2 regions of the Caballeronia sp. KNU42 genome follow, and region 2 is predicted to be linked to the other one. Evidence: predicted binding sites of a transcription regulator. Region 2 holds the regulator's gene; the other holds the start of a gene.
What was found. Region 2 encodes FNR, which switches genes on or off when oxygen is low (the NO sensors DNR and NnrR bind a similar motif). Its sites were predicted from a motif close to TTGATNNNNATCAA; they were not measured.

Region 1: the regulator FNR is predicted to act here: its motif matches at 1,876-1,889, upstream of ACSOSP_RS08810 (Kdo hydroxylase family protein).

Annotation. Positions count from the first base shown of each region.
Region 1 covers NZ_CM132388.1:1,953,448-1,957,864, reverse strand. Annotated here, with positions in the region: gene waaC (lipopolysaccharide heptosyltransferase I) at 721-1,725, shown strand; gene ACSOSP_RS08810 (Kdo hydroxylase family protein) at 2,079-2,963, shown strand; gene waaA (lipid IV(A) 3-deoxy-D-manno-octulosonic acid transferase) at 3,046-4,371, shown strand; gene ACSOSP_RS08800 (glycosyltransferase) at 4,396-4,417, opposite strand, start outside.
Region 2 covers NZ_CM132389.1:425,514-429,930, reverse strand. Annotated here, with positions in the region: gene ACSOSP_RS21070 (DnaJ C-terminal domain-containing protein) at 1-634, opposite strand, end outside; gene ACSOSP_RS21065 (YoaK family protein) at 853-1,602, opposite strand; gene fnr (fumarate/nitrate reduction transcriptional regulator Fnr) at 1,618-2,343, opposite strand; gene ACSOSP_RS21055 (response regulator) at 2,509-2,907, opposite strand; gene ACSOSP_RS21050 (response regulator) at 3,061-3,708, opposite strand; partial or broken gene ACSOSP_RS21045 (histidine kinase) at 3,705-4,417, opposite strand, start outside.

The DNA.
Region 1 (4,417 bases), on a different replicon from region 2:
CGCCTTGTTTCGAGGCGGGTTGGCGACGTGGTTCGGGATGCGTACAAATTCGAAGGATGGTTTTTCGCGGATAGCGCGGGGTGCCCCTTGGGCAGGTTCAGTCACTGGTGGCGAAGCGTGTGGGTATCGGTGTTCGGAGAAGGAGGGTTTCACACATCCGTCGCTCTTGCGAGCACCGTGCTTTTGGGGTGCCAAAAACGTGGAAACTGCACGCTAGGTCAACTTATGGGCCCTCGTTTTGAAAGCGCTTTCTTTGCTTCGTTTCTTTGTCGCTTTGGACAAAGAAATGACGCGCCGCCACGCGCAGTGGCTAATAGTGATAAAGAAAATAGCTCACTCAAGCAGACCACTAACCCCGAAAGCAGCAACCCGGCACTGACTCCGACCGCTAACGCAAGAACCTGGCAACCCGGCACTGACTCCGACCGCTAACGCAAGAACCTGGCAACCCGGCAATGACTCCGACCGCTAACGCAGGAACCTGGCAACCCGGCATCAACCCCAACCGTGAACCCCAGAACCGCCAAAAACCCCAAGCGTGAGCAAAACCCAAAACCAAACCCCAACCACGAGCAAAACCCAACCCCCGAGCGCGAGCGAAAAACTAAACCCACCCCCCAAGCGCGAGCGAAAAACTAAACCGAACCTCGAGCGCCAGCGGTAAACTCCGCCCCATCTCAAAAAATTGTCCACGCGCCGTCCAATCCGACGGCGCCCACCGTGTCCAGCGTGCAAAAAATCCTGATTGTCCGGGTGTCGTCCCTAGGCGACGTCGTCCATAACATGCCGGCCATCGCCGATATCCGTCGTCTCCACCCCGATGCCCAGATCGACTGGCTAGTCGAAGAGAGCTTCACGGATCTCGTCGAACTCGTCGACGGCGTACGCCGCGCCATCCCATTCTCCCTGCGGCGCTGGCGCAAACGCCTTTTCTCACTCGATAACTGGCGCGAAATCCAACGCTTCCGCCGCGCACTGGCCGCAGAAAAATACGATCTCGTCATCGACTGCCAAGGGCTCATCAAAACCGCATGGGTCGCAAGCTGGGCGCACGGTACCCTGGTCGGCCTGGGCAACCGCACCGACGGCGCCGGCTACGAATGGCCCGTGCGCTTCTTCTACGATAAACGCGTGCCCATCGAAGCACGCACGCACGTGGTCGAGCGCACCCGGCAACTGGTCGCCGCCGCGCTCGGCGATCCGCGCCCGGAAGCAACGGATGCGATCGAATTCGGCATCGATACCCGCCGCGCCGCGCTGGCGTTATCGGAGGCAGGGCTTAACCTGCCCGTGCCGTACGTGGTGTTCGTCCACGCCACGTCCCGCGCCGATAAACAATGGCCCGACACCGCTTGGATCGAACTCGGCCAGACGCTGATCCGGCGCGGGGTGTCAATCGTGCTCCCGTGGGGCAGCGAGACCGAACGCGAAACCAGCGAGAAGCTCGCCAAAGAGTTCGGCGCAGCAGCGGTCGTGCCGCCGAAACTCTCGCTGCCGGCCGTGGTTGGCCTGATCGACGGCGCAGCAGCAACGGTAGGCGTGGATACGGGACTCGTACACATCGCGGCAGCCCTGAAGCGGCCGACCGTCGAGTTGTACAATTTCTCGACCGCCTGGCGCACCGGCGGTTACTGGTCGCCGCGCGTAGTGAACCTGGGCAGCGCAAACCAGCATCCGACGTTGCAGCAGGTCAAAGCGATCCTCGCCGGCTTCGGGCTGCTTTGATGCATGAAGAAGGGCAGCGGTATCGGATAGGGTAGCGGGGCAGTGGGTGTGGTGAGGAAGCGGCTTCGGTTCGAAGGACTGGCACAATCGCCGCGATAAACCGGCGGCGCGTTTGACGAATCTGGGCGAATTCAAGCGAAACCCGGTGGTTTGAGGTCCATCAACTGCCAGCGTTTCACGCGGCGAATTTTGCAGCCGGTTTGAGCGAAAATGCACCGCGCTCACCGGGCGCGACGCTTCCCCGAGGCGTCAATTGCAGCAAATCGAAGCCAATCGAGGTTGATTGAAGCCGATTGAAGCCAGTTGACGATAATCGGGCCGCTCACTCGCTCATCCAAACAAATCGAAGGCACATGACCGAATCTCAAATTATTGAAGTTGCCACCGCCGACTGGCACGGCCAGCAGCTTTCCGTGCCGCGCGAAGCATTGCTGTCCGGCGTAGAGCGCGGCAAGGTGCTGTATTTTCCGCGCCTGGCGTTTGCCATAGAAGGCGGCGAACGGGCGCTGCTCGACCCCAAGGTGGCCGATCCGGAGCGCAAGAACATCAGTCTCGCGCCCAATGGCGGCGCGCTCGTGGGCGTACTCGGCGACGCCGTCACGCAATCCGCCGTCCGCGCGTTGATCGCGCGCTATCAGGCGAACGCGCGCTCGCTGGTCGACGGGCTGTTCCCCGAATATCGCGGCAAGTTGCGGGTTGCGCCTACCAGCCTGCGGCTGCATCGCGTGGAAACGCGCGAGACGTCGTGGCGCAAGGACGACAGCCGCCTGCACGTCGATGCTTTCCCGTCACGGCCGAATTATGGCGAGCGCATCCTGCGCGTGTTCACCAACGTCAATCCGGATGGCGCGCCGCGTGTCTGGCGTGTCGGCGAACCATTCGAAGACATGGCAAAACGCTTCCTGCCTGCTATCAAGGCCCCGGTTCCCGGCTCCGCGTGGCTCTTGAACCTCCTGCATATCACCAAGACGCCGCGCAGCGAATACGACCACCTGATGCTCCATTTGCACGATGCAATGAAGGCCGATATCGACTATCAAGCGAAATCGCCGCAGCAAGAGATGCCGTTTCCGCCCGGTTGCGTGTGGGTGTGTTTCTCCGATCAAACCTCGCACGCCGTCATGTCCGGCCAGTACATGCTCGAACAAACGTTCTTCCTCCCCGTCAGCGCCATGGACCAGCCCGACTGCGCGCCGCTCGGCATCCTGCAACGCCTGAAAGGCAGGGCGCTGGTTTGAGCGCCGCCGAGTGGTGGGGAGAGTGCGCGGGTTTGCGTAGCGTCGGTGAGCAATTGCCGCGGACCTGCCGCGAGGGCGGCCGATGCTGAGGCTCGTTTATCGCGCGTTATGGTGGCTCGTGGCGCCGCTCGCGGTGCTGCGGCTCTTGATCCGGTCGCGGCGCGAGCGGGGGTATCGGGAACATATCGGTGAGCGGTTTGGGTTTGGTCCCGTGCGCCGTGCCGACGACCTCGCGCCGTTGATCTGGGTGCATGCGGTGTCCGTCGGGGAGACGCGTGCGGCGCAGCCGCTGATCGAAGCGCTGAGCCAAGCCCATCCCGATGCCCGCATCCTGTTGACGCACATGACACCGAGCGGCCGCGCGACCGGCGTGGAGCTATACGGCGACCGTGTTTCGCGCAGCTTTCTTCCCTACGATTCACCGTCGCTCGTGCGGCGGTTCTTGCGCGCTTGGCGGCCATCACTGGGCATCGTGATGGAAACGGAAGTGTGGCCGACGCTCATCGATGAATGCAAACGGGCCGGTATCCCGCTGGTGCTGACCAACGCGCGGATGTCGGCGCGCTCGTTCAAGCGCGCGGCGAAGTTCGGCAATGCAACGCGCGAAGTGTTCGGCGGTTTCACGCGCGTGCTCGCGCAGACGCAGTCCGACGCGGACCGCCTGAGCGCGCTCGGCGCACGCAACATCGCGGTGCTCGGCAACCTGAAGTTCGATATGGCCGCGCCGCCCGAACTCTACGCGCGCGGTCACGCGTGGCGCGCGGCGATCGGCGAGCGCCCGGTCTGGGTGGCGGCGAGTACGCGCGAGGGTGAGGAAGCGCTGGTGCTGCAGGCGTTCACGACCTTGCGCACGCGCATACCCGATGCGTTGCTGATCCTCGTGCCGCGCCATCCGCAGCGTTTCGACGAGGTAGCCAATCTGATCGATGCCGCCGCGCAATCCTATGTGCGGCGTTCCGCCTGGGCCGGACGGGCGGCGGCAGCGGGATCGGGAGTCGATGCCGCGCCGGTCTTGCCGTCCAGCGTCAACGTGCTGCTCGGCGATTCGATGGGCGAGCTGAGCGCGTATTACGCGGCGTCGGACCTGGCGTTTATCGGCGGGAGTTTGTTGCCGCTGGGCGGGCAGAACCTGATTGAGGCATGTGCGGCGGGTGTGCCGGTGCTGATCGGCCCGCACACCTTCAACTTCACGCAGGCGACGAATGATGCGATCGCGGAAGGTGGGGCGCTGCGCGTGAGCGATCCGGCGGCGTTGGCGCGCGGCTTGAGAGAACTTTTCACCGATAAACCCCGCCGGCTCGCCATGAGCACGGCGGCATCGGCGTTTGCGGCGAAGCATCGCGGGGCGACGGCGAGGACGGTGGCGGTGCTGGGGGCGTTGCTTCGCACGCAGCCAGAAGAGCATTAATCCCGGCGGTACGGGCCTGCTGGATTAACCCCGTTCTTCCAAAATC
Region 2 (4,417 bases):
AAAGCGGATGCGGCTGCAACTGCAGCGACACATACAGGTCACCGGGCCGTCCGCCATTGAAGCCCGGGCCGCCCTTGCCGGCCAGCCGCAGGCGCTGGCCGTTCGCTGCCGACTTGGGAATGGTGATTCGAAAGGTCCGCGGCACGCGATGCGCGAGGCCATTGGCGTCGAACTCGGGAAGCTCGGCGCTCAGCTCGATCTCATCGCCACGATGGATCTGTTCGAGCGTTACCGGCGCGGCGATCTCGTAGTCCTGCCCGGGGACCGGAAAGCTTTGTCTGCGATGCGTGCCCCCGCCAGCGCCACCGCCACGGCCAAAGGCTGCAAAAAGATCGGCGAGGTCGACGTCGTCGAGGCCGGCATCGCCCGTATGGAAATGCTGCTGCCAGTCCGGCGGCGGCGTGAACGATTCGCCGGCCGGATGTTTGCCGAGGTTGTCGTAGGCTTCGCGCTTTTCCGGGTCTTTCAGCGTGGCGTAGGCTTCGGCAACGTCCTTGAACTTCGCTTCGCTGTCCGATTCGGCGGAGACGTCGGGATGATATTTGTGAGCGAGCTTGCGGTACGCCTTCTTGATGTCCGCGAGTGTCGCGGTGCGCTCGACTCCCAAGGTTTCGTAATAGTCCTTGAATTTCATTTCAGACCCAAAATAAAAGTGGAAGGAGTTTTCGTCTGAACTGATGCGTCGCGACGGCGGGTATCGGGTTTGCGTGATGACATCAATCAGGCACGTCGCCTGAGAAGTTTAGGACAAGCGGCGAGTTGGTGTCAGAAGCTGCGGGCGCAGCGGACCCATTGCATGGCACATTTTTTTTGCAGATGCCTGAAACTGCGGTCCGCCGAGCCGCAAGGTCTCTACCTACGCTGCCCGACCAGATCGTCCAGCAGCGGCACGACTGCCAGCACGACCAGCATGGCTGACAACGGCAGGGTCGATATGAACCCCACATACTTGAAACCCAGCGCGCCCGCGAGGCCGCCAATAAAAAACATGCCGAGCAGCGAGGCGAGGAGCCGCAGCCGCGACCGGTCCGCCCGGACAGCGGTAACGCCGGGCCCGGACTCAGATACATTCCAGTAAAAAAGCTTGCCGAGTTCAATGCCGATATCCGTGACGATGCCGGTCAAATGCGTGGTGCGGATCTCGGCTTTGGATATCTTCGTGATGATCGCGTTCTGCAGGCCCATGACGTAGCACAGCAACCCTACCGTCGCGGGCACGAACAGGAACCGGTTGTTTTCCAGGTTCGAGCCGAGCAGGCCGAATACGAGCAGCAGCACGGCTTCCAGCATCAACGGCAGCGCGTATTCGCTTTGCGCCCGCCGGCGCCGGCCCCAGTTGATCAGAATCGCGGAGGTGGCGGCGCCGGTCGTGAAGGCGGCGAGTGAACTCAATCCTGCGATGACAAGGCCGAAGTCGCCTACCGCGAGGTTATCGCCGAGTGCCGATACGATCCCCGACATATGCGAGGTGTACTGTCCGACCGCAAGAAAACCGCCCGCGTTGGCCGCGCCTGCGATAAACGCAAGCCAGCGCCCAAGGCGCCGGTTGTTCTGGTCGGTGCGCTGCGGCCGCGCGAAACCTCGCAGGTACTCTATGGGCATGTCCGTTCGCTTCGATCAAACTCCGGCGAGCTTCTCGCTGTCGAGAATGTGTACCTGCTTGCCGTTCGTATCGATCACCCCTGCATGCTGCAGCTTGGAGAACATCCGGCTGACGGTCTCGAGTTTCAGCCCGAGATAGCTGCCAATCTCTTCACGCGTCATCCGCAAGTTGAATTCCGCGGAAGAGTAGCCGCGCGTCTTCATCCGTGCCGACAAGTTGAGCAGGAAAGCCGCCACGCGCTGCTGCGCGGTCATGGTGCCGAGCATCATCATGAGCCCGGATTCACGCACGATCTCGCCGCTCATCATGCGATGCACATGCTGCTGCATCGCCTTCACGTCGTGACAAAGGTCTTCCAGCAAGTCGAACGGGATGACACACACCTTGCTGTCCTCGAGCGCGATTGCATCGCAGTTCTGTTCATCGGAGCACACGCCGTCGAGTCCGAGCGGTTCGCCCGCGATATGGAAACCGGTGACCTGTTCGTGGCCGTCGCGATGCGTGATGACCGTCTTGAAGCAGCCGACGCGCACCGCGTAGATGCTTTTGAATTTATCGCCGGCGCGGTATAACGTCTCGCCGCGCCGTACGATCCGCGTGGAGCACACGATGGCGTCGAGCCGCGCCAGCTCCGCCGTGCTCAGGTGAGCCGGCATGCAGATGGCGTGCAATGAACAGTCGGAGCAATTCGTGCCCGCGACGGCAGCCGGCGGCGGGCTCGTGGTGGCGGAACGCGCCATGTACACGAGAGGATTCACGGTCGCTGAAGCGTGCGCAGTAGCGGACTCATAAGCGGACTCATAAGCGGTAGCTGAGGTCATGCCTGTCTCCAGAAGAGTCGGACGATCACTGAATGGATTTACTGACGAGCTGTGCGGATCGGGCGCGGATCGACTTGAACGCGGTCATGCCGGCTCGCACGGCGTTGGCTCAGCGCGGGGGGCATTGGCCATCTGCTGAATCGCGTCGCGAGCCAGTTCGTATTCGCAGGTCTTGTCGAAGAAAAAGCGGGCGCCGGCGCGCTGGCACGCGGCACGAAACGCCGGTCCGGAATGATTGGTCAACACCATGGTCAGGACGGGCGGCGTGGCACGCGTCAGCGACTCGACGATCCCCATGCCGTTGCCGCCTGCCAGATGCGGGTCAACGATCACGAGATCCGCGCGGGTCATGCGGATGCACCCCAGCGCCGTATCCGCTTCTTCCGACTCGCCCACGATCACCACGCCGGTCAGCGCGCCAATCAGCGTGCAGAGGCGGCGGCGCACAGGGCTCGAGTCGTCGACAAGGAAGATCTTCAGCATGGCGCGCAACCGTTTGAGTTCATGCCTCGAAGTATGGCCGGGGCTATCTCAAAATAAAATCGGCGAGCGGCCAGACATGATGTAGGGGTTTGGGAGGGGCTGTAGGGATCGGACTACACGCTTGTTGCTTGCTGCTTGTGTACGGGCGGGCTGTCAGGCGTCGCAGTCGTCGTCGAAGAGCTTGTGGCGCATGGCGTAGCGGACCAGTGCGGTGTCGTGCGGCATCTGCATTTTTTCGAGGATGCGGGTTTTGTAGGTGCTGACAGTCTTGGCGCTGACTGATAGCGCCTGGGCGATCTGCGTGATCGTTTCACCCGCGGCGATCCGCCGGAAGACTTCGAATTCGCGGTCGGAAAGGCGGCGGTGCGGCAGGTCATCGGCGGGTTCGTTCAGGCTTTGTGCGAGCCGCTCGGCCATGGCGAGGCTCACGTACACGCCGCCCGCCGCGACCTTGCTCACGGCTGTGACCAGTTCCGCGCTTGCACTTTCCTTCGTCAGATAACCCGATGCCCCAGCCTTGAACGCACGCACCGCGTATTGCTGTTCAGCATGCATCGTCAGGACCAGGATGCGCAGCGCCGGTTTCTCGTCCTTGATCTGCTTGAGCAGTTCGACGCCGTTCCTGCCGGGCATCGACAGGTCGAGGACCAGCACGTCCGCCGGAGTGGCGCGGATCATCGCGATGGTGGTGGCGCCGTCGCTGGCTTCGCCAGCGACTTCCAGGCCGTTCGCGCTGAGCAGGATATGGCGCAGCCCGTCCCGCACGAGGGCGTGGTCATCGGCGATCAATACTCGGGTCATTGCAGCGGTTCTTCCTCGGTGTTTTCCGGATAGCCGGAGAAAGGGTCGTCCTCTTGCAAGGTCGCGAGCGGGAATGTCACGGTCACAGCGAACCCTTGGCCGATGCCGGATTCGATAGAGACGGAACCGTCCAGCCCGTGCGCCCGCTCGCGAATGCCGATCAGGCCAAACGACTTGCGCCCGGCATCGGCACGCTCATGGGCGCCGATGCCGTCGTCGGCAATGCGCAGGACGCAGCGGTCACCTTCCAGGTACAACGCCAGATCGACACGGCTCGCTTGCGCATGGCGCGCCACGTTGGTCAGCGCTTCCTGCACGATCCGGAACACGGCGGTCGCGCCGTCGCGGCTGAAAATGGTGTGCCTCGCGTCGATGCGCCGCTCGACGTCGATGCCGTAGCGGTTCGTAAAGTCGATCGCCAGCCAGTCGATGGCCGGGACCAGGCCCAGGTCATCGAGCATTACCGGGCGCAGGTCGGCGGCGATGCGGCGCATCGAGGCCACGGTTGCATCGATCAGGCGCTGCATGCCGCGCAATTGCACGCGGGCCTCGGCGCTCGTTGCGGCGCTCAGTTCGAGCGAGGAGATATCCATTTTCAGCGCGGTCAATTGCTGGCCCAGGTCGTCATGCAACTCCCTTGCAATACGCGACTTTTCTTCCTCGCGGATATTCAGCAAATTCGCGGAGAGCTCCCGCAGTTCCTCATGCG